DNA from 3 places in the Gluconobacter sp. DsW_058 genome. Region 3 is predicted to be linked to each of the others. Evidence: riboswitches for the same ligand, from Rfam matches in the RefSeq annotation. Region 3 holds a riboswitch; each other region holds the start of a gene.
What was found. A riboswitch is a leader RNA that binds a small molecule or an ion and turns the genes downstream of it on or off. The one in region 3 is predicted to bind cobalamin.

Region 1: another riboswitch for cobalamin. It lies ahead of HK24_RS06720 (TonB-dependent siderophore receptor); the one in region 3 lies ahead of HK24_RS11990 (CbtB-domain containing protein).
Region 2: another riboswitch for cobalamin. It lies ahead of metE (5-methyltetrahydropteroyltriglutamate--homocysteine S-methyltransferase); the one in region 3 lies ahead of HK24_RS11990 (CbtB-domain containing protein).

Annotation. Positions count from the first base shown of each region.
Region 1 is NZ_JOPH01000034.1:954-8,830, reverse strand. It holds gene HK24_RS06730 (ABC transporter substrate-binding protein) at 1-259, opposite strand, end outside; gene HK24_RS06725 (ABC transporter ATP-binding protein) at 256-1,014, opposite strand; gene HK24_RS06720 (TonB-dependent siderophore receptor) at 1,017-3,242, opposite strand; cobalamin riboswitch at 3,333-3,535, opposite strand; gene HK24_RS06715 (fumarylacetoacetate hydrolase family protein) at 3,690-4,535, shown strand; gene HK24_RS06710 (TonB-dependent siderophore receptor) at 4,835-7,099, shown strand; gene HK24_RS06705 (hypothetical protein) at 7,108-7,308, opposite strand; gene HK24_RS06700 (CHAD domain-containing protein) at 7,410-7,877, opposite strand, start outside.
Region 2 is NZ_JOPH01000033.1:45,085-52,961, forward strand. It holds gene HK24_RS06340 (beta-N-acetylhexosaminidase) at 1-233, shown strand, start outside; gene HK24_RS06345 (M13 family metallopeptidase) at 368-2,437, shown strand; gene metE (5-methyltetrahydropteroyltriglutamate--homocysteine S-methyltransferase) at 2,481-4,793, opposite strand; cobalamin riboswitch at 4,909-5,113, opposite strand; gene HK24_RS06355 (metalloregulator ArsR/SmtB family transcription factor) at 5,181-6,107, shown strand; gene metF (methylenetetrahydrofolate reductase [NAD(P)H]) at 6,137-7,003, shown strand; gene HK24_RS06365 (HAD family hydrolase) at 7,050-7,712, shown strand; gene HK24_RS06370 (LacI family DNA-binding transcriptional regulator) at 7,724-7,877, opposite strand, start outside.
Region 3 is NZ_JOPH01000068.1:40,550-48,426, reverse strand. It holds gene cobU (bifunctional adenosylcobinamide kinase/adenosylcobinamide-phosphate guanylyltransferase) at 1-412, opposite strand, end outside; gene cobT (nicotinate-nucleotide--dimethylbenzimidazole phosphoribosyltransferase) at 458-1,501, shown strand; gene cobS (adenosylcobinamide-GDP ribazoletransferase) at 1,498-2,265, shown strand; cobalamin riboswitch at 2,262-2,403, shown strand; gene HK24_RS11990 (CbtB-domain containing protein) at 2,432-2,656, shown strand; gene HK24_RS11985 (CbtA family protein) at 2,672-3,409, shown strand; gene bluB (5,6-dimethylbenzimidazole synthase) at 3,413-4,051, shown strand; gene HK24_RS11975 (histidine phosphatase family protein) at 4,041-4,592, opposite strand; gene HK24_RS11970 (M20/M25/M40 family metallo-hydrolase) at 4,732-6,450, shown strand; gene HK24_RS11965 (LysR family transcriptional regulator) at 6,660-7,565, shown strand; gene HK24_RS11960 (bile acid:sodium symporter family protein) at 7,552-7,877, opposite strand, start outside.

The DNA of each region.
Region 1 (7,877 bases), on a different contig from region 3:
GGATATCACCTTGCTGAGCTTTGAAACCCGGTGTGTATTTGTTCCAGCCTGATATCCCGGTCAAACCACGAATATAGGGCTGCAAATGCAGAGCAAAAGCCATTTCCGCCATATTAACGTCGTGGATGACAGCGTGCTCTGGCTGATGCGTGATCGTTACGGGCTTCCCGCAGCTCTGCACGGTAACCGGGTAGGCGAAGGCCGTTTGCACGGCAAAGCCACAGAACCCCAGAAACAGCATAAAGGTAGGCGTTTTCATGCGCCTCGCGGCCTAAAAACGAACGTCGTGCTGCCATCATCCAGTTGAACGGAATGAACATTCAAGCCGAACGCACACCCTAGTTCCGAAGAGAGCAAAACCTCAGAAGACGCCCCATCCAAAATGATTTCTCCGTCCCTCATCAAGAGAGTTCTCGGCGCAAAATCAGGCACGAAAGACAGGTCATGCAGGACGGCCACGATTGTCAGAGGGAGGTCACGAAGCAGATTTAGAAGCTCTGCTCTGGCCGCAAGATCCAGGTGATTCGTGGGCTCATCCAGCAACAGTATTTTGGGGGTCTGGGCCAGACATCGCGCCAGCATCACACGCTGACGCTCACCACCAGAAAGACTGCAAATCGGCCGTTTTAAAAAAGGTTCGACACGGAAATACTGGATTGCTGTTTGCAGATTCGCAGTATCCTGCTGCGCTTGGACAGTGCCCCGAAACGGGAGACGACCAAGTGCGATATAATCCTCAACTATGAATTCAGGAGTTACATCATCGGTCTGGGAAAGCCACGCAATCTCCCGCGCTACCGCTGGTCTGGACAGGGTACTGAGCAGCGTTCCTTCCAGAACTATCTCCCCTTCCGTGGGCGAAATTAATCCCGCGAGGAGCCTCAGAAGCGTGCTTTTCCCTGCACCATTCGGGCCAATGAGTGCAACATGCTCACCCTCCCTGACGGAGAAATCCGTCAAAGAGAGTATGCGGTCATACCCGACACCATGCGTCTGAAGCACAACCTCAGACACGATCAGAAACCGGCCTGAACACTGATCGAGAAGGACCGCGGCGCCCCCAGCATCACTTCACTCGGATAACTGGTGTCAGCCCACTGGATGAAGTGCTTGTTGCCTACATTGTCTACCCGGCCATAAACCGTCACGCCGCTATAGGCATGCCATGCCGCGAAAAGATTGACGAGCGCATAGTCTTTCAGACTCAGGGTGTTGGCGTAATCGCCCTTGCGGGCAGATACGTAACGCATTCCAGCCCCCAGATCGACCGGCAGATCTGCAACCCGGGACCAGACACCCCACAGGTTGGCCGTTACAGCCGGAACGTTCGGGACCTCGTTCCCGGAAGCATTCACTGACGCTGAGGGATGGAATGATCCATAACGAGACCACGTATAGGCGACATTTCCCGACAGGCTCCAGTGTTTGCCCAGCGTGAGGTCCCCCTGCCATTCCACACCCCGTGACTTCTGAACGCCCGCAGTTGCCACGCTGTCCACACCGGTGGCAACGAGAACTCGGGTACGGCTGATATCGTACAGAGACAGCGTAGAGGACAGGCGCCCTTTCCAGAAAGAACCCTTGGCGCCGATTTCTCCCTGCCTGGACTGACTCAAGCGTGAAAACTGGCCTTTATTAACCAGGAAGATATTGGAGCCCGGCGGATCTTCAGCCGTTGTGTACACGCCGTAGAGGCTGATGTTGTCTGTCAGATCATAAACAGGGCCAATCCTGAAGTTGGCAGGATTGTAGTTCCCCTTAAAGCTGGTCGCAGGATTGAACGCACCGGACTGGCTATAATTCTGGCGGTCCAGTTTCAGCCAGTCATAGCGAAATCCACCCACTACACGCAGATTGTCCCTCACGGTCAGGACGTCTTCCATAAAGATGCCTGCGTCCACCATGGTCGTGGGAGATTTTGTATATGGATACTCCCCAGCAAAACTTCCGACGGCCGTACTCTCAGGACTACTCAGAGAAACACTGTCCGCATATGTCGCGTCCGGAAAACCACGGTTCCGGATGAGCCGCACATAATACGCGTCTCCACCGACGACCAGACGGTTCTTCATTCCGAAAACGTGGAAATCAAACTGGCCATCCAGCGTGTCACCAACCTGATGCTGGTTCATATAAACATAGAACCGATCCCGGCCGACCCGACCGGGTGCAATGGCATTTCCCGCTGCGTCCGTCTGCCCGGCTGAACCGATATAGCTGTAGGATTCAGCGTTATTCCAGTTGCGCTTGGCATAAAGGACATAGGTTTTATTGTGGAACGTCATGTTCTCCGTTGGCTGCCACGTCAGATGGAGCGTCGGAGTCACATTAACCGAGCCAGCTTTTGCATCCTTGGCATTGTAATACCGCCAGAGCGATGACCGGCTTACGCCTAATCCCTTGGAAGACGACAGCAGGCCACCTACGCCATCATGGACCTGAGCCAGCGGGACCAAAGGGGTTCCATAGTACGTCGACAAGCGATCTGTCAGATAGTCGACGCCAAAGCGGGCTGTAAATTTCTTCGAAGGGTGCCAGAGCAACGTTGTCGTGAAATCGTTGCTGTGTGGATCTGCGCCAGCAACGTATCCATCAGACGAGGTACGACTGAAATCACTTCGAATGGCCAAAGTGTCGGTAATGGGAACCGAACCGCCCACGCCAGCATTCCACGTATTGAAACTGCCATAAGATACCAGAGCATTGGCATGCGGCCCATCAAACGCAGGATCACGCGTTCGCATGTCCACCGTGCCGCCAACAGCGCCCTGCCCGTACAGAACAGACGACGGCCCCTTGAGAACCTGAACGCTCTCAAGATTGAAGCTGTTGAGCGGACGGTTCACCATCGTGGTCGGGCCATAATAAATGCCATCTCGCAGGATCAGAACCTGATTTCCGCTGAAGCCGCGCATCATCATCTGCGCCGGACTTCCTGGCGATCCACCGGAAGAAACGCCCGGTGCACTGTCTGCGGCGTCTTCAGCGTGCACATAGCCGCGCTGTTCCATCACGCTGCGCTGAATCACATTGATCGTCGTAGGATTATGTTGAACTGTCAGCCCAAGTCTGCCCCCGATAACAGCACTATCCTTCAGCGGCTGCGCCCGACCGTGCGCCGTAATGTGCTCTTCTTTCGCTTTGGCTGCCGCCTTCCTGACGTCTTCTGTCTGGGCGAACGCGGGCTGAAAAACGGTCAATGCCGCGACGGGCAACACACCGACAAAACTGATTTTCCTCATGGATAACGCAAACTTCACTCAACAATGCGTCACTACGATGAGCAGGAAAAACATCCTGCTGCGTCCGGTGCACCCCGCCCTTTCGCTTCGTCCATGACCATTTTCGATGGCAGGTCTCCTGGCTTGCGGATCATCGGCAGATCGCGAGCCTTCCCAAGGCTGACGCCCCAGTGGCCGGGTTCCCGGAACCCATCGTGATCAGCCTCACCGCTCACAGTTGCGGGGGCAGCCGCAGCATTTCACTGCGTTCCCTTTTCATCCCCTTCCGGGGAACCATCATTGAGCAGGGGCATAACCGAAACTCCCATATAGTCAAACACGTATGTTATAACATATTAATAACTGAAGTTATCAATTTGAACAATGGAGGCCCCTCAATCCCTTGGAAGAGGAACCAAAACATGCCTAATCTCATGCTTTCCTATTCTGGACAGAAAGTGTCGCAGGATGAAGCTCTGTCGTTTTGGTCCCTTGGATCAAGAAACACCTGGACTCATTGATGACACTGGCATCCTGAGAAGCCTCAAAGGGATTTTGCCTGATATTACAGTTGCCCACCTGTCTCCAGAGCAGCTGGACGCCTTGCGGGCGATTAATCCGACCACTCTCCCTGTCGTTTCAGAAGCACCACGCTACGGTATTCCGTTCTCAGGTGCCGGAAAGTATATCTGCATTGGCCTGAACTATCGGGATCATGCCGAGGAAGCAGGCCTTCCCCTCCCCTCAGAGCCAATCGTCTTCATGAAAGCCATCTCTGCCCTGACGGGTCCGAGCGATGGTATTCTGATCCCCCAACATGCCACCAAATTGGACTGGGAAGTCGAACTCGCAGTCATTATTGGCACAAAAGCGTCCTACGTCTCCCCGGAGAAGGCTTTGGAGCATGTTGCGGGATATTGTGTCGCCAATGATGTCTCTGAACGCTCATTTCAGATGCAGACAAGCCAGTGGGACAAAGGCAAAGGCTGCGACTCATTCGGGCCCTTGGGACCATGGCTTGTGACGACCGATGAGATCGCCGATCCGCAAGCGCTCTCCATGCGGTTAGATGTCAACGGACACCGTCGGCAGACGGGGCATACCTCCAACATGATCTTTGACGTCCGCAGCATCATTTCACATGTCAGCAACTACATGACCCTGATGCCGGGCGATATCATTGCCACAGGCACACCTGCCGGCGTCGGAATGGGCATCAAGCCTCACCCAGTCTATCTCAAACCAGGGGATGTCGTAGAGCTGGAAATCGAAGGGCTTGGCATTCAAAGGCAGACCGTGAAGGCCAGTTCTTAGCTGATTCGACAGGAAAACGTCTTTTACGAAGCGATTCTTGAAAAACACCAATTTTCATAATTATTTTTTGTACGAACGACTTGCCCGCTCAACATCGCAGGAATGCTGCCTACAATGTAACAACTGCGAAGGTGCGTGAATTAAAGATTGAAGTTTCTGAGAATGAATATCATTTGTAACTTTAGAAATACGGGAAAGTCAGCTGAAATTCTCGTGAAAATTCATTTTCCAGGAGGCAGTTAGCCCTTTCCATGAGACTTCCAGCGTCGAACGTTCCTCAACGTACACATCTAGGCCCAATGCTTTTTACAGCACTTTTGCTGTCAGGTACGTGGAATGGCGCCTTTGCCGCGACCACTGATGACGTATCTCCAGAAGTTCGTAAGAAATCAGCTTCAACGACCGGTCTTAAAGAGGAACGTTCCGCTTCACCAAAATCGCAGAGCACGCAACAGAAACACGCGTCACAAGAAGATGAGACCCCCGGCAGCATTGAGCAGCTTCTGGTGCAGGGTCATCGCCGCAATGCCTCTACGGATGGTACCGGCACTTACACGGTTTCTGCGGTCTCCACGACGAAAATGCTCCTCAAACCGTTGGACGTTCCACAATCCATCTCGGTCCTCAGCAGCCAGCAGATGAAAGACCAGAACCTCAATACGGTTGATGCTGCGCTCAAACAGGTCGCGGGCGTGAACGTCAATATGTATGGCGACGGAACGGGGGGTTACACTGCCCGAGGCTTCACGCTACAGGCTCAGTATGACGGTGTTCCGTCTATGAGTGGGCTGACTTTAAGCCAACAGTATGATCTGGCCATCTATGATCGTATTGAAGTCCTGCGTGGACCAGACGGCATGCTTCAAGGCTCCAGCACACCCGGCGGGAGTGTCAATTTCGTCCACAAGCGCCCGACTGATGACTTTCAGGGCAATGCGTCATTCTCGGCTGGCTCATGGAACAATTACCATGCCACCCTTGATGTCGGCGGCCCTCTCGCGCACTCGAAAATTGTCTCAGCCCGACTTGTCGTCGCAGGCACCGACCGCAACCAGTTCTACAACAATGCCTATGATCGTCGCTGGACGATTTATGGCGTCACAGATGTGCACTTAACGCGCCATGACACCCTGACAGTCTCCGTGACGTCTCAAAGCAACGATACAACCCGTTATATGGGGCTTCCCCGTGCCAGTAATGGCGCGGATCTGAATCTGCCGACGAGCACGTTGGTGGGGGCCAACTGGGGCAAATCCGAAGTCCCGATGACTGAAGTTGAAGCACAACTGGAGCATCTTTTCTCTCATGGCTGGCGCGGGCGCCTCAACTACCGTCACCGAACCGCAGCCACCACACTCCAATACGCTTATCTCAACGCGTATAACGCGTCCGCAAAGACTGGCAATTTCGTCGCAGCCAATACACGGTATGACGAGACGAATGATGGCCTGGACGCATACGTCACCGGGCCGCTTCACCTCTTCGGGCAGAAACATGTTCTGATGATGGGAGCGAACTACGATCGCTATCTCTATGAAGGCGGCGGTGCCAGTGCAAACTCCCGGACCTACACGGCGCTCGCCGGTATCCCGATTAATGCGAACAATGCCATTCCGTCTCTGGCTCTCCCTACCATTACCAATCGCTACTGGGAGCCATCCACGCAGTGGGGCGTGTATGGTCAGGCACAGATCAAGCCTGTTTCACGCTTTTCCATCCTGATTGGTGGCCGGGTGAGCGGGTATGTCAGCAAGACACGTCGTATTTCCCCAACTGTTGGTGCCACCAGCACCGATATCGACCAGCAGGGCATCCTGACCCCTTACATCGGCGGCGTTCTGCACCTGTGGCCGAATGTCACGGCTTATGTCAGCTACGTTTCGACTTTTTCGCCTCAGTCTGCGTTTGATACCACCGGCCGCCTCGCACCGGTCCGAGGCAATCAGCTCGAAGGTGGTATCAAGGGAGAGTTCTTCCACGGGCACCTGGGCATGACCCTGTCTGGCTACAAAATTATTCAGAAAAACGAAGCCATCTATAACGGCACCATCGGCGCTATCTGTGGACCCGGTGGCGTGGATGACTGCTACGTCGCGACAGGCAAGACACGCAGCCAAGGTGCTGAAGCAGAGCTGATTGGCCGTCCTCTTGAGGGCTGGGATATCAATGCCAGCTATACTTATAACGACAACCGGATCGTCAATAACGGTAGCGCCACACAGTCTGGCCTAACCTATGCTGGCAACTCGCCCAAGCATCTGTGGAAGCTCTGGACACACTACCGGTTCGAGCCATATCGCGGGGCACAAAAGAATGTCTGGAGTATCGGCGGCGGGTTCAACGCTCAAACAAGTACATTCGGAACAAACCGCACCGTGACGCAGGGCGGATACATTATTGGGTCCATCCAGGCTGGATACCAATGGAACAAATATCTTTCCCTCTCCGCAACACTGAACAATATCGCCAACAAACGATATTATCAGCGACTGGGAAATCTGTATTACTACAACTACTACGGAGAGCCGCGGAACTTCATGTTTACGCTCCGTTCTAATTTCTGAAGCAAATCTCAGCCGACTTCATAAACTCTTTGATTGTGCGCGGGGCTCCATAGATATGGATGTGCCGCGTTCAAAGCTTGGGGCGCCGTCTTCTCCGTATGCGTATCCGGGCCAATCGTGCCCGGGTCGGTCTGTCTCGCCCACAGCAGTATCATGATAAGCCCGGCGATCAGGATAATGATTGTCAGAAGAACCCAGCGTTTTTCCATGATTTTTGCTCCTTGCGGCAATCAGTCACGCTTTTTGGCTGCCCGTTTGGATCATAAATCGGAGCTTGACCCAAGGTTTCCGCTACACACAAGGAAATAACTCACTGACACCAGAACGGGACGTCCTTCGAAAAAGTCTTCCATCGCTTGGGAAGTTTTTTAAGGATCTTTTTCCGCGCCCGATGCGCCATGTGAACAATAGCATCTCCTGCTTCGGCGAGGTCCGGCCTTTCTTTTATCGCCTGCCTGACCAGAGCCTCTGCCGTTGCTGCATCGTTGAAACGACCAAACAGGTCCTGCAAATCCTTGCAATGGCCCATGTAGGTTTCAACGCGGCTCCCGTTATACAGAGGAAGAATGCTCTCAATACTATAGCGCAGCCCCTTCAGAGATTTACGGACGTCATGCAACTGGCGGTCTGACAGGTGCCCGATGTGATGACCCCGCTGCTGGACTTTACGCGCCATTCGATCAAGCAGAACAGGCGCGTGGTCTTCCAAAAGCGCGTCAGCAGTCTCGGCTCCAAAAAGAGCTGCCGGGTCTTCCGTGCTTTGTCCAAGAGAAAGTAG
Region 2 (7,877 bases), on a different contig from region 3:
TTACGCCCATATCTCACACCGTTGCGGCCCTCTCCAATGCGGGATTGAATGTTCTGAATGGAGCTTCAGGAACAGCCTGGCGGCTGGATGCGCAGCACCTGATTGCTGCACAGGAAGAGCTGTTTCACAACTCATCCAATCATCTGTTGTCCCTGAGGCGCGAGCAGCCTCCTGGGGGGCTGCTCATTGCCATTCTCCCTGGCATTAAAGCGCTTATTTCCAGCCAGAATTAAAGCCTTTTTCCATACCCCGCTTTTCTGCGCGAGGTATGGCTCTTGGCGTCCAGGTCGTTTCGACTGTAAACTTAAGTTACAGGCCCGCGGACGGACCAAAAGGCCTGCCTGTTTTTCACATTTAGGCCTCTCATATGCATCAGAAGAAACTCTCCCCCAAGGCTGCTTTGCTGCTATCCGCCAGTCTTGGCCTGGTAGTGCTGCCTTCGATTGCGTCTGCCAAGCCCGCAGCGCCTCAGATTACTTATGACCAGTATGGTCTGGATCTGGCCGGGCGGGATGTGAGCGTCAAGCCGGGAGACAGTTTCTTCGATTATGCCAATGGCAGCTTCCTGAAAGCGCTCGAAATTCCGTCGGATATGAGCAGCTACGGCCCGTTTAACGCGCTGGCTGAAGCATCCCGCCAGCGCATTCAGTCCATTCTGAAAGACCTGTCCGCGCATCCGGTCGCTCAGCCTCAGACGATCGATGAGAAGCTGGGCACCTATTATGCGTCTTTCATGGATGAGAAGGCTGTCGAAGCATTGGGTTCTAAGCCGCTGGATGCTGAAATCGCAAGCATCCACACAATTACGGATCTGAAGGCATTTGCGCAGTTTAGCGGGGCGTCGTCCGATACGTTCGGATCATCGCCGTTCGCGCTGGACGTGGATGTGGATGCGAAAGATCCGACGAAATATGCGCTCAGTGTCGATCACGCCGGGCTCGGGATGCCGGATCGGGACAATTACCTGAAGCCGGAATTTGCATCCAAGAAAGCGGCCTATCAGGCATATGTCACGAAGCTTCTGACGCTTGTTCACTGGGCTGATCCCGCCAAGTCAGCGGCAGACATTGTGGCTTTTGAAACCGAGATTGCCAAAGTTCATTGGGCGCGCACGGAACTCCGCGATCCGGACAAGACCTACAACCCGATGACGGTAGAAGCGCTGGTCAAAAGTGTTCCTTCTTTTGACTGGATGACATGGTTGCGGGCGTCAGGTGTGCCTGAGGCCGGGCTGGCGCAGCGGATTGTTATTGTTGGTGAGCCTTCCGCCATCAAGGCGGAAGCGGACCTGATTGCAAAGACAGATCTGAACACTCTGCGCGCCTGGCAGGCATTCCATACGGCGAGCAATGCTGCATCGTTCCTGCCGGATGCTTTTGTGCAAACGCGTTTCGCCTATGTGAAGGCTATGTCAGGCCAGCCTGCTCTGGCAGCGCGTTGGAAGCGTGGTGTGGATTTCACGAGTTCCGCCATGGAAATGGCGCTCGGTAAAATCTACGTGGAGCGCTATTTCCCGGCTTCGGATCGTGCGGCCATGCAGACGCTGACGGGTAACCTGAAGGCAGCTTTCCACAACCGCCTCGAACACAACACATGGATGAGCGCGCAGACGCGTGAAGCCGCGCTGAAGAAGCTGGCCAGCTTTGAAATTCAGGTGGGTTACCCGAATGAGTGGCGGGATTATTCCGATCTGGTTGTGAAGAAGGGCGATGTGTACGGCAATGCCGAGCGCGCTTTCGCTTTCGAATGGCACTATCAGTTAAGCCATCTCGACAAGGTTGTTGACCGCAACGAGTGGCTGATGTCGCCCGCAACGGTGAACGCCTACAACAATCCGCGTTTTGTGGAGGTCGTGTTTCCTGCGGCGATCCTTCAGCCGCCGTTCTTCAACCCGAAGGCTGATCCGGCTGTGAATTACGGGGCGATCGGTGGTGTCATTGGGCATGAAATGACCCATTCCTTTGACGACAAAGGCCGCAAATACGATGACAAGGGGCGTCTGCGGAACTGGTGGACAAAGGAAGACGAAGCGCGCTTCCAGAAGCTCGCAGATCGGTTTGGTGCGCAGTATGACGCGTTCGAGGTTCAGCCGGGCGTGCATGTGAACGGTAAGCTTACGATGGGCGAAAACATTGCCGATCTTGGTGGCCTGACCCTGGCGCTGGATGCGTATCATGCCTCTCTGAATGGGAAGCCAGCTCCGGTTATTGATGGTCTGACGGGCGATCAGCGCGTGTTTATGGGATGGGCACAGGTCTGGCGTGAGAAGGTTCGTCCAGACACGGAGAAGCAGATGGTTGTTATCGACCCGCACTCGCCGCCGAAAGCTCGGGTAAACATCCCGATGCACAACGTGGATCTCTGGTACAAGGCCTGGAATGTACAGCCGGGTGACAAGCTCTATCTCACACCGGATCAGCGCGTCAAAATCTGGTAATTGCGTATGATGGGGTGGTGATTCACCCCATCTACTCGCTGGTTTACGGACGCATATAATGGGCTGTCGCAACCATGTTGAGGAGCGCAGCTTTCGTCTCCGGCCATTTGCGGGTTTTTAGTCCGCAATCCGGATTGACCCAAAGGACATCCGGGCTGATTGTTTTGCTGGCAGCTCGAAGCAGGTCCACCATTTCCTCGACAGACGGCACGCGTGGGGAATGGATATCGTAAACGCCCGGCCCGATTTCCGCAGGGTAGCGATAGGCTGCGAACGCATCGAGTAGTTCCATGCGGGAGCGGGCGGTTTCAATCGAAATCACATCCGCATCCATTGCGCCAATGGCGGCAATGATATCGTTGAATTCCGAGTAGCACATATGGGTGTGGATCTGTGTGGCGTCCTGCACACCCGAGGCTGAAATGCGGAAGCTCTCCACGGCCCAGTCCAGATAGGATTGCCAGTCTGCGCGACGGAGCGGCAGGCCTTCACGCAAGGCGGCTTCATCAATCTGGATGATGCCGCCCCCGGCTTTTTCCAGATCGCACACTTCATCCCGGATCGCGAAAGCGATCTGTCGGCATGTTTCCGCACGCGGTTGATCGTCTCGCACGAAAGACCAGTTCAGGATCGTGACAGGCCCCGTCAGCATACCTTTCATCGGGCGGCTGGTGATGGACTGGGCATATTCCCACCATTCAACCGTCATGGCTTTCGGGCGTGACACATCCCCGAAAATGATGGGTGGCCGGACATAGCGGGACCCGTAGGACTGAACCCAGGCGTGCTTCGTGAACGCAAAGCCGGAAAGCTGCTCCCCGAAATACTGCACCATGTCATTGCGCTCAAACTCGCCATGCACCAGCACATCAAGATCAATCTCTTCCTGCCAGCGGATGGTCCGGGCGGTTTCTTCCCGCAGGAAGGTTTCGTAAGCCTCGGAAGAGAGCTCTCCTCGTGCATGATCTGCACGGGCTTTGCGGACTTCCGGCGTCTGGGGGAAGGACCCGATTGTTGTCGTTGGGTAAAGCGGCAGCCTGAGTTTGGACTGTTGCAATGGACGGCGCGCGGGGAAGGGGGAAAGGCGCTGGGTGAGAGCTGGGTTGCGATCTGCAGAGCGTGCCTGAACGGCAGGATCGTTGATTTTCGTGGAAGAGCGACGTGCCTGAAGAGCCGCAGCGTTTTCGGCTAAAGTGGCTTGCACAGCGCCCCGGCCTTCATTCAGGGCGCGTGCCAGTGTGTACAATTCTTCGATTTTCTGAACGGCGAATGCGAGCCAGGATTTCACATCCGCGTCCAGATCTGTCTCCCGTTCCAGATCAATGGGTGTGTGGAGGAGAGAGCAGGACGGAGCAAGGATGAGGTCACGCTGGCGCGCCAGTGGTTCAAGATGGTCCAGAAGCGCGTTCAGGTCGGCCTTCCAGATATTCCGCCCATCCACTACGCCCAGAGATAGCAGCAGGTCAGGTCGTGCTTTTTCCAGAATGGATGCAAGCTGTTCGGGAGCGCGGACAAGATCCACATGCAGGCCGTGAACTGGCAGGCTTAGGGCGATGTCCTGATTGTTTCCGAGCGCACCGAAATACGTGGCGAGCATCAGTTTGAGGTCTGGAACAGCGGCTGTCAGAGTGTTGTAGGTCGTTTTGAAAGCTGCGGCAGCATTGTCCGGCAGATCCAGAACAAGGCAGGGCTCGTCAATCTGAACCCAGTCTGCGCCTTCTGCGCGGAGGGCGTTCAGAACCCGTTCATAAATGGGCAGCAGGGCAGGGAGCAGATCAAGGCGATCAAACGCCGGGCCGTCACATTTTCCCAGAAGCAGGAAGCTGACAGGTCCGAGCAGAACGGGGCGTGTCTCAATCCCAAGCGCCTTGGCTTCATGATATTCCTCCACCGCTTTTGTAGAGGCGAGGCGGAACGTCTGGTCTGCTGTGAATTGCGGGACAAGGTAATGGTAGTTCGTGTCAAACCACTTGGTCATTTCGGCGGCGGGAACGTCCTGAGGTGCGCCATGAGCATGACCGCAGCCACACTCTTCGGATGTCGTTTGGGAGCCGCGCGCCATGGCGAAGTAGGTTCCCAAGTCCACCTTGCCCTGCACGTTGCCGTAAATGGCGGGAACAGCACCGACCATTGCGGATGTATCCAGCACATGATCGTAAAGCGAAAAATCGTTGGAAGGGATGATCTCTGCGCCGAGGTCTTTCTGGCGCTGCCAGGCTGACGCCCGAAGGGACGCGGCGGTGGAAAGCAGATCATTGGCGGAAGAATTTCCTGCCCAGTACTGTTCAAGAGCGGTTTTCAGTTCACGGCGGGTGCCGATACGCGGAAAGCCCAGAGTTGCGACGCGGACGGTCATGAAAGCCTCGACAGGTTCGTGGCAGTGCGCTCGCAGGGCATGCAGGATCATTCACGCCCCGAACAGGAAATGTGCGGCGTGGAGACATGCGTGACCCGTCCGGAACGCCCCGCCGGAGGATGTTATGTGTCGTGGCAGGTCTCCTGGCTTACGGGTCTTCGCGCTGATTCCGCCTTCCCGGACTTTCGCCCAGTGGCCTGTGTGGAATCGGCACTCGCCGCTGACAGTTGCGGGGGCAGCGCCGGCTTTGCACCGGCTTCCCTCTTAGCCACGCCGGATGCGTGAACATCCGACGTGGAACCATGACAAGCCTTATGACTGCCGCATGTTCCGAAAAAGAGTCAATAGCTCTTGCTCATATAAAGAACTCCTTATATGTAAATCCATATGGAACAGGCCCTCATCATTTTCCAGGCACTGGCAGACATGACCCGTCTGCGGATTTTGGCCCTTCTGCGCGAGATGGAACTGTCCATCGGCGAGGTGGCGCAGGTGCTCGGGCAAAGTCAGCCCCGCGTGTCACGGCATGTGAAGATCCTGGCAGATGCGGGATTGATTGAGCGCCGCAAGGAAGGAAGCTGGGTTTTTTTGACTTTGGGTGTTCTGGAACGTCTGGAGCCTGTCTTTATGGCGCTGGATCGATGGACTGCGCGGGAACCGGCGGAAATCCGTGCGGATCGTATTCGCTTGCAGGCCATTCGGGATGTTCGTGCGCTCGCGGCGGAAGACTGGTTTGAAACCCACGCGGCAGAATGGGACGCGTTGCGTTCCTTGCATGTGTCCGAACAGGAGGTCGAAGCAGCGATCGTAAAGACGCTTTCAGCATCTCCGATCGGCCGGCTCGTGGATATAGGCACGGGAACAGGTCGCATGATGGAACTGCTGGGAAGCGGCACCCAGACAGTCATCGGGTTTGATCGCAGTCCCTCCATGCTGCGGTTGGCGCGGACCAAGCTTGCGGAAGTTGGTCTTGAGCAGGCTGATCTGCGGCAGGGGGACTTTCAGGCCCTTCCGCTGCCGGAGCATTCAGCCGATGTCGCAGTCATGCATCAGGTTCTGCACTACGCACAGCATCCGGCTGCTGTAATTGCGGAAGCCGCGCGTATTCTGGATGCCAACGGTCGCTTACTAATTATCGATTTTGCCTCCCATAACCGGGAAGAACTTCGCACACGGGATGCGCATGTCCGGCTTGGGTTTACCGATGCGCAGATGGCGACGTGGTTTCGCGCTGCTGGTCTGGTTCCCGCAGAGCCAGTGGCTCTTGAAGGCGAACTGACTGTGAAACTCTGGCTCGGCCAACGCCCCAACTAAGCTGAATTATTGAATAAGGAGCTGGCGTGATGCCCGCACAGACAGGGCCTCTGCCCGCAATTTCGTTCGAGTTTTTTCCTGCAAAGTCGGAAAAGGCAGCCGCCACGCTGCTGGAAAACGCAAAAACGCTAGCTGCTTTTGGTCCGCAGTTCATGTCCGTGACGTATGGGGCAGGTGGGTCAACACGGGACCGCACCCTGGCCACCCTGAAAGACATGGTTCGGGAAACTGGCGCGCCAATGGCTGGGCATCTGACCTGCGTGGGAGCCTCCAAAGAAGACGTCAATGCCGTGGCGCAGGCGTACTGGGAGGCCGGTGTGAAGCACATCGTGGCCTTGCGTGGTGATCCGCCGCCGTCAGCCGGGGGCGTCTATGAGCCTCATCCGGAAGGCTACGCGGGGGCTGTGGATCTGGTGCGCGGATTGAAGGAGATTGCGCCGTTCGAAATCTCCGTTGCGGCATATCCGGAAACGCATCCTGCCGCGCTTAGCCCGCAGTCGGATCTGGAGCATCTGCGAGCGAAGATTGATGCGGGTGCGGACCGGGCTTTGACGCAGTTCTTCTTCGAAGCGGACACATTTCTACGCTTCCGGGACCGCGCTGCGGCCATTGGAATCGAGCGGCCGATCGTGCCGGGTATTCTTCCGGTTGGAAGTGCTGCGCAGGCCTGGAAGTTTGCCGATATGTGTGGTGCAAACGTGCCGAAGTGGATGCGCGACCTGTTCGATGGATTGGATGAAATGCCCCAGGCGCGGGCGTTTGTCGCGGCCACGATTGCAGACCGGCTTTGTCAGACACTGAAAGCTGAAGGGGTGGAGCAATTCCATTTCTATACGTTGAATCATGCAGATACAGCATCAGCCCTTTGCCGCCTTCTCGGGCGACGTCCGATCTAAAGCGGAGAGGGCTGGATTTCCTGCTTAAACGGGGTGACAAAAGAGAATGACAAGATTCCCGATCGTTCTTCTCGACTACGATGGTACTCTGGCGGAAACGCAGCCGGCCATTCTTCGCAGCCTGAAGGAAGCCTTTGAAGCCAGCGGCTACAAGGGCCCTTCATCAGACGCCCTGAAGCATCAGCTTTCAAAGGGTGGGACCCTTCAGACGCTGTTTCAGGCGATCGTTCCCGACAGTGATGTTGATGATGCACAGGCTTTTGTTCGTCATTATCGGGCTTATTACCCTAAAGCCGATCAGGAAGAGACCGTCCTGTTTGACGGGGTGAAGTCAGTGCTCGACGATCTTAAGGCTGACGGGGCAACGCTGGTAATTCTCAGCAACAAGCATGCTCCAACTGTTCATGCCAGTATCGAGCGCTTCGGGCTTGGTGGGTGGATCAGCAATGTGATTGCGTCCGAACCAGACTACCCGCACAAGCCGGATCCCCGGGTCATGACAGACCGTGTGCGGCCGTTGTTTCCGGAAGTCCCCGCATCGGATTTTCTGATGGTTGGCGACACGGCGGCAGATCTTGGATTTGCCCGCAATAGTGGCATTGCATCCTGCTGGGCGAGTTATGGGCACGGGTCTGCAACGCAGTGCATTGACCTGAAGCCGGATTTCCAGATCGACAGTATTGCCGGGCTTCTGAACGTCGCCCGCTAATACAGTGTGGTTCAGCCCTTGGGGGCTGGACCAATGCTGCCGCGAGCGACGAGTTCTGTTTCCAGAATGACGTTCTTGTTCTGGCGGCCGTCCTGCTGGGTCAGGAGACGGACTGCCTCCATACCTTTGCGCTCATGAGGCTGGCGAATTGTGCTGAGGTCCGAC
Region 3 (7,877 bases):
CAAGAACGGTACGGCCTTTCCGTGTTTGCAACGCCTCGAGAAGATCTTTCGTCGCGGCGTGTATATTACGGTCTTCCAGAATGAGATTTGTCAGCCATAAAGTGAGGCAATCAATCAGGATCGGCGCGCCCTGCTCTGCCTGTAAGGCATCTGCGATATCAAATGGCTCTTCAACTGTACGCCACCCTTTGTTCCCACGGGTGGTACGATGCAAATCTATCCTGGCCTGCATTTCTTCATCAAAAGCCCGACCGGTCGCGAGATAAACCCAAGGGGCCGGAAGACCAGTGATGATTGCCTCAGCGATCCTACTTTTTCCTGACCTGGCGCCCCCGAGGACCAGTGACACATCCGGTAGTCCTGTTTGCGTGATGGTCTGTGCCACAATGTCTCCTGCGCCTTCTTCTTGCATGGTCCCTGATAACAGCACAAAAGACCTGTCATGCCACCGCACATCATGCCCTCGTCCTGTCAGCCCCCTTTCGCCAGCATGGCAGAACTTCGCACTGCCTGCCTGTCACTTCCAGACCCCGACCCAAAAGTCGCCGCCCTGATAGCGGAGCGAGACGCGACTCTGACCAAACCTCCCGGCAGCCTCGGGCGGTTGGAAGAGCTGTCCATTTGGCTCGGTGAATGGCAAGGCCATCAGAAACCAACGCTAGAACAGGTTCAGATAACGATTTTTGCAGGAAATCATGGTGTGGTCCGCCGGGGGGTATCTCCGTGGCCTTCGGATGTTACGGCCCAGATGGTGTCGAATTTCCAGAGTGGCGGCGCAGCAATCAATCAGCTTGCCCGGAATGCTGGTGCGGACCTTGCTGTTGTGCCCGTCCGAAATCTAAAGGCCACAGCAGATTTTACCGCGACCCCGGCTATGGGCGAAGACGAATTTCTCGATGCGGTCTCGGTCGGATACACCGCCGTATCCCCCACGCTGGATCTGTTTTGCCCCGGCGAAATGGGTATTGGCAACACAACCCCCTCCGCCGCACTTTGCGCAGCACTCCTGGGGGGTACAGGCGCGGACTGGGCAGGACGTGGCACGGGTCTCGATCAGGGGGGCGTCAATCTCAAGGCTTCTGTGATTGATGAGGCTCTGTGTCTGCACGCGGCGTCACTTAACGACCCCTTGGACGCCGCACGTTGTCTGGGTGGTTACGAACTGGCCGCCATACTCGGAAGTGTTCTGGCCGCCAGACACCATCGTATCCCGGTTCTGCTTGACGGCTTCGTCTGTACCGCAGCCGTGCTGCCATTGATCAAATTGACCGCCTCAGCACTCGACCACACACAGCTCTCGCATTGTTCCGCTGAGGCTGGTCACCGCAAGCTGGCAGATGCCCTCAGGCTGAAACCAATACTGGACCTAGGCTTGCGCCTTGGAGAGGGATCGGGGTCTGCCGTTGCCATTCCCGTCCTCAGAGCGGCATTGGCCTGCCACAACGGTATGGCGACGTTCGCAGAGGCTGCTGTTTCCCAATCAGACGTCTCCATTCAATGAGGCTTTGGCGCACCATTCGAGAAGACATCGCCTGTGGTGCGGGCCTGCTGACCCGCCTTCCCTTGGGATGGCTGCGCGTCAGCGGACAGGACTGGTCTCTGGCGCGGTCTGCCTGGTGCTGGCCCCTGGTTGGGGCGCTTGTCGGTATTCTCAGCGCATCAGTGTTCTTGCTGCTGAGCGCCTTGAGTGTTCCCCCTCTGGTAGCCGCAGCCTGGAGCGTCGGCCTACAAGTTCTCTTAACCGGAGGCCTGCACGAAGACGGACTGGCGGATATGGCGGATGGCTGTGGCGGACGCCATACTCCTGAGAAGCGCCTGACCATCATGCGCGATAGTCGTATCGGCAGCTATGGGGCGTTAGCTTTGGGCATCTGCTTAATCGTCCGCGTTACGACGTTAGCAGCGCTGCCTCCTTCAATGATCTTGCCGGCAATGGCTGTAACGGGAGCACTTTCCCGCACTATCCTGCCTCTCCTGACGTTCCTCACAAAGCCTGCTCGTGACAATGGGTTGGCACAGCAGCTCTCCAACCTGACCCGGGATCAGCTACTGGCCGCCTTGTTTTCTGGCTTTTGCATGACGGTGATTTGCCTCCCCGCACACTTAGGTCTTCAGACTATTCTTGCCGCACTGTTCACGATGCTTGGAGTTCGCGCCGTAGCCCGGAAACTGCTCGGCGGATATACAGGAGACGTACTCGGAGCAACGGCCAGTCTCGCTGAGTGCGTTCTCCTGACAGTGCTGGCCTCAGCATGGAAAAGTTGACACTCCCGCATGAAAGGTTACATCCTCCCTGTTAGCGAAAGCAGGGAGAAGCCGGTGCAAATCCGGTGCGGTCGCGCCACTGTAATGCTCGTGAAATCACGTTGCGAAGCCAGACCTCCTTTATCAATTTTCAACCGCAGAACGCGCTTTTCCAGCGGAGCCTATTATGAGCCAGAGCCTTTCCCCGCCCCACCTGCCCGCCAGCATCGCCGCACCGGTTGCGCTGCCGATCCGCACGCTCCTTCCATGGGCTGCCTTTACGGTCGTGCTCAGCCTTATGCTGCTTTATTTTGTTGGTGCAGAACAAGGTGCGACGTCTTTGATTTCAGGGCACGCAGTTCATGAATTTGTTCATGATGGGCGCCATCTTCTCGGCTTCCCCTGCCACTAAACGCAGCATAGTTTCATGACAGGTCGTCTTTTGAGCCGCGGCATGATTGCCGGGATTGCTGCCGCATTGCTTGCGTTCGTGTTTGCGCGTTTTTTTGGAGAGCCGCAGGTCAATCTTGCGATTGCATTCGAGAGCGCGAAAGACCTCGCTGCTGGCGATCCGCCTGAACCGGAAATTATCAGCCGAGGCATACAGGCGTCTTTCGGGCTTCTCACCGCTGCCGTTATGTATGGCGCGGCTTACGGTGGCATTTTCGCGACTATTTTTGCTTTTGTGTACGGTCGCATAGGCCGCTTTTCGCCGCGAGCCTTGTCTGCACTTCTGGCTGCCGCAGCATTCGTTGTGTTCGTGCTGGTGCCGGACCTGAAATATCCTCCCAATCCCCCTGCCGTTGGCCTTCCATCGACCATTGGCCTACGAACCGGCGCCTATTTCGGTATGATCGCTCTGTCACTTTGCGCGGCAGCCGCGTCCTACATGGTCAGCCGACCACTCATCCGGCACCTGGGTCATTGGAACGGCGTACTAGCCTCTCTGGGTATCTTCATCATTCTGGTGGCCGCCGTACAAGCCGGTATGCCTGATATCAATGAAGTTCCAACAGATTTCCCGGCAACAGTGCTCTGGCGTTTCCGCGAGGCAGCCTTGGGGATGCAGATCGTTCTGTGGGCTACGATCGGACTGCTCTTCGGGCCTCTGGCATCCCGTGTCCTGACGGCGGGCGCTGACAAACCTTTTGCACGCAACGGATAAACCATGACGGCACCAGCCTTTTCAGACGATTTCAGAAAAGATCTGGAGCGCCTTTTCACATGGCGCCGGGATGCGCGACATTTCCAACGTGACCCTCTGCCCGCATCGGTTCTGGACGATCTCCTGCATGCATCGACCCTAGCGCCTTCCGTTGGTTTGAGTGAGCCCTGGCGCTTCGTGCTCGTTGAAAACCCGGAGCGAAAAGCAGCCGTTCGGAAGAGCTTTGAAACCTGTAACCGGGAAGCCCTTCAGGGATATGCAGGCGAACAAGCAGCATCCTATGCAACGCTCAAACTGGCCGGATTAGATGATGCCCCGCATCATGTCGCCGTCTTCTGCGAAACCTTCCCGGATCAAGGACATGGTCTTGGACGTGCGACCATGCCGGAAACAACGACGTGGTCCGCTGTGATGGCTATCCATACGTTTTGGCTGGCTGCAACGGCGGCAGGTGTTGGGCTGGGCTGGGTCTCAATTCTTGAGCCCGAGCACGTGTCAGACCTTCTCGATGCCGAGCCGGGATGGAACCTTATCGCGTATCTTTGCATCGGATATCCGGCAGCCCATGCCAAAACGCCAGAACTGGAGCGCATGGGCTGGGAAACAAGAAACCCGGACCGACGTGAGTGGATCAAACGCTGACGTAATGGAGCCTGCTGCTGCCCTGCGGCATTGAAGGTGCTAGCAGGTTCGCCCTTTCTCCTTTGGCAAGCCCATCAAGGAGACGAAGTGGGCCGCCGTGCGAAAGAACTAACGCGGGCTCTCCGGCACGAATAAGGTCTGCCCAGAAAGACTGCACACGTTCCTGTAGCGCTCGCCCACTTTCACCACGCGGCGGAGAAAACCCTTCAGGATCTTCGGCCCAGCTATCGAGAGCCACACGCGGCACAACATTCCAGGATAGCCCTTCCCACTGGCCAAAATTTAGCTCCAGTAACCGGTCATCCAAACGCAGCGGCCACCCGGTCTGCGCCTCAAGTCTTCGCGCGACAGACAGACACCGGGCCGATGGTGACGTGTAGATGACTGAACAACCAGCGCCCTTTGCGAGGGTCAACAGACCAGCGGCCTGGGCCTCCCACCCCGCTCTCAGTTCCATCTCCTGTCGCCCATAACAAAGGCCTTCACTCCCCTCAACGGGGGGATGGCGGGACAGGAGAACCGGAATGGTGAGAGTGGTCATTAATCGTAGATGGGGGTGCGACGCGTTTTCCGTCAACCAGCCAGTCCGATGATTTTATGCCATTTCCTGATCAGCAATCCGATGTGTAAGGTGTGCCTCATCTCGTCAGACACGCGTTATGACAAAGACTGAGGACATGATGCACAAATCTTCCCTTCGAAACCGCCTGAAATTGGCTACCGCTCTTGCCGCTTTCGCGATAGCTCCACTCGCAATCGGCTTTTCCGGGGCCCATGCAGCGTCTGACGCAGGCGCCTCCGGCCCTATCGACCCGGCTAGAATGTCGGAGACAATGCGGGTTCTGGCTTCGGATTCATTTGAGGGACGTGCCCCTGGCACCCCGGGTGAGGCCGTCACGGTCAAGTGGCTGATCGATCAGTATCAGAAGCTTGGACTGGAACCTGGCGGCGAAAATGGCGGATGGACGCAGAATGTCCCCATGATCCGTACCCGTCCTGATCCGAAAGCAATCGCGACGATTAAGACACGGGGTCAGGCTGCTCTGCCGCTTCATCAGCTAACAGATATCGTCATGTCAACGCTCCAGCCGATCGAGCGCCTTCAGCTGTCAAACGTCCCTCTGGTCTTCGTGGGCTATGGTGTGACGGCGCCGGAACGTCGCTGGAATGACTTCAAGCAGGTTGATCTACACGGCAAAATTGCGGTCTTTCTGGTGAATGATCCTGATTTCGATGCTGGACCAGAGGAGCCTGTTGCTGGCCGCTTTGGTGGCAAGACCATGACGTATTACGGCCGCTGGACCTACAAGTTCGAGGAAGCAGCCCGTCGCGGTGCAGCTGGAGCGCTGATCATTCATGATACTCCGGGCGCGTCCTATCCCTGGAGCACCGTCGTCGCACCTCAGGGTGAAGAATATGACATTCTTCACGACGATAAGGACCTGAAGTCCGTACCGATGATCGGCTGGATTGAAGGCAATGCAGCCAAAACATTGTTTGCGCGCGCCGGGCTGGATCTTAACCGTCTGCGTCGTCAGGCGCGTTCGCCCGATTTCCATCCGGTCAACATTCATGACACGACGCTTTCAGTGGACATGCCGGTCAAGGTCGATCACCTCCAGAGCCAGAACGTCATCGGCAAGATCACGGGTACGGATTATCCCGACGAAACCGTGATGTTCGGCGCGCACTGGGATGCGTTTGGTAAAAGCACTGACGCCGCAGGCAAGACCGTTATTCGGCGCGGAGCGATTGACGATGGTTCGGGTATTGCAGCCGTTCTGGAAATCGCACGAGCTTTCAAGAACGGGCCAAAGCCAAAACGGACTGTCAGTTTTGCATCCTGGACCGGTGAAGAGCGTGGCCTTCTGGGATCGAGCTGGTATGTCGCCCATCCGCTAGCACCGCTCAACAAGACTGCGGCTAACCTGACCATGGATGTACTGCAGATGGCAGGCCCAGCTCATAATGCCTTCATTATTGGCGCTGGACAGGACACTCTGCAGGACGACTTCGCAGCCGCAGCCCTCAAGCAGGGCCGTACAACCCAGCCGGAAGCTATGCCGGAGCGCGGAGCCTTCTACCGTGCGGACCATCTGCCTTTCGCCCGGGCTGGCGTGCCCGTTCTCGCGGTTATGGATATGGCTGGCCCGTTCGATCTCCTTCAGGGTGGAACAGCCGCGGGCAGCAAATGGCTGACGGCGTATATGGCCTGCTATCATCAGGCCTGCGATGCCTGGAGCCCTGACTGGGACGTCAGAGGTGCAGCGCAGGACGTCGATGTTGTCCGCCAGGTCGGATATGATGCGGCCTTCTCGCATGATTGGCCGACGTGGAAAGGTGGCTCCGAGTTCAGGGCCATACGTGAAAAGAGCAACGACGTTCGTTCGGCTCACTAAACTTCAGGTTCAGGCGGCTCGGAGAAAGAGCCGCCTGAATCTTGATTTTAAACGATATATTGTGAAAATTTCTTAATCCGTTTCGTAGCGAAGAACATTTCCGGCGACCTTGTTCAAGCAGGGGGCAATCCACGCTTGGCATCATGCGCGCCTGAAAATTCGCGTGCTTTGAAGAAAGTCCCTGCAACCCGTTCACAGATGAGATCGAGATGGACAATCGCGTTGGCGAAATGCAGGTTTTTCTACGGGTAGTCGAAAGCGGCAGTTTCTCGGAAGCCGCCCGGCTGCTGGTCATGACGCCGTCAACCGTCAGCAAGCTCATCGCCAGAATTGAAGCCCGTCTGGGTGTCCGCCTGATCGAACGCTCGACCCGCCGCCTTTCCGTAACGCAGGAAGGACAGATCTATTATACGCGCGCTGTCACTCTGATAGCGGATCTCGATGATATTGAACGCAGCCTCACAACGGGAACCATGCAGCCCAGAGGGACAGTCCGGGTCAATGCGTCCGTTGCGTTCGGCACCCTTGGACTAGAGCCATTCCTCCCCGCGTTCTGGAATGCCTATCCAGAAATCCTGATTGATCTCTCACTTTCTGACGACGTAACAGACCTTTACCTTGACCGGACAGACGTGGCTTTCCGTGTCGGCCGACTGCAGGATTCAGGCCTCACAGTCCGTCACCTGGGGGCGGTGCCACGCAGGATTGTAGCCTCACCCACCTATCTTGAACGACACGGAACGCCTCAGACCGTTGCGGATTTAGACAGCCATCAATGCCTTGGGTTCAACTTCCAGCGCACAACCCCTGTCTGGCCGTTTCAGGAAAAAGGGCGGCTGATTGACCGCCGCGTGCACGGTCCCCTTCTGGCGAATAATGGTGAAACGGTAAGGCGTATGGCCCTGCAAGGCGTCGGCTTGGCACGGCTTGGCGAATATCATGTCCGTGAAGACCTGAAAGCTGGCCGCTTGGTTGAAGTTATGAGTGACGCCACGATACAGGACGAAGAAGACATTCATGCCCTCTTCCCTGCAGGACATCAGAGCCCACCGCGAGTGCGTGCCTTTCTTGATTTCATGGTTCCGCGAATACAGGATTATCTCAAGGTGCCTTGATCCGTGACGTGCCCTTACTGAGAGGCCGCGCGGCCCAGTATGCGGCCAGAACGGAGCCGGACACATTGTGCCAGACGGAGAAAACTGCTCCTGGCAGCGCTGCAAGGGGTGAGAAGTAAAGACGGCCCAGCGTTGCGGCGAGCGCCGAGTTTTGCATCCCGACTTCAAGCGCAAGCGTTCGGCAGACGGACTCATCAAAACCCAGAAGCCTGCCGCCCCAGTATCCGCCCAACAAACCAATAGCGTTATGCAGAATAACGCCCAGGATCAAAAGGGGGCCAGCTTGAGCCAAGGAGGGACTGGCGCCCGCGA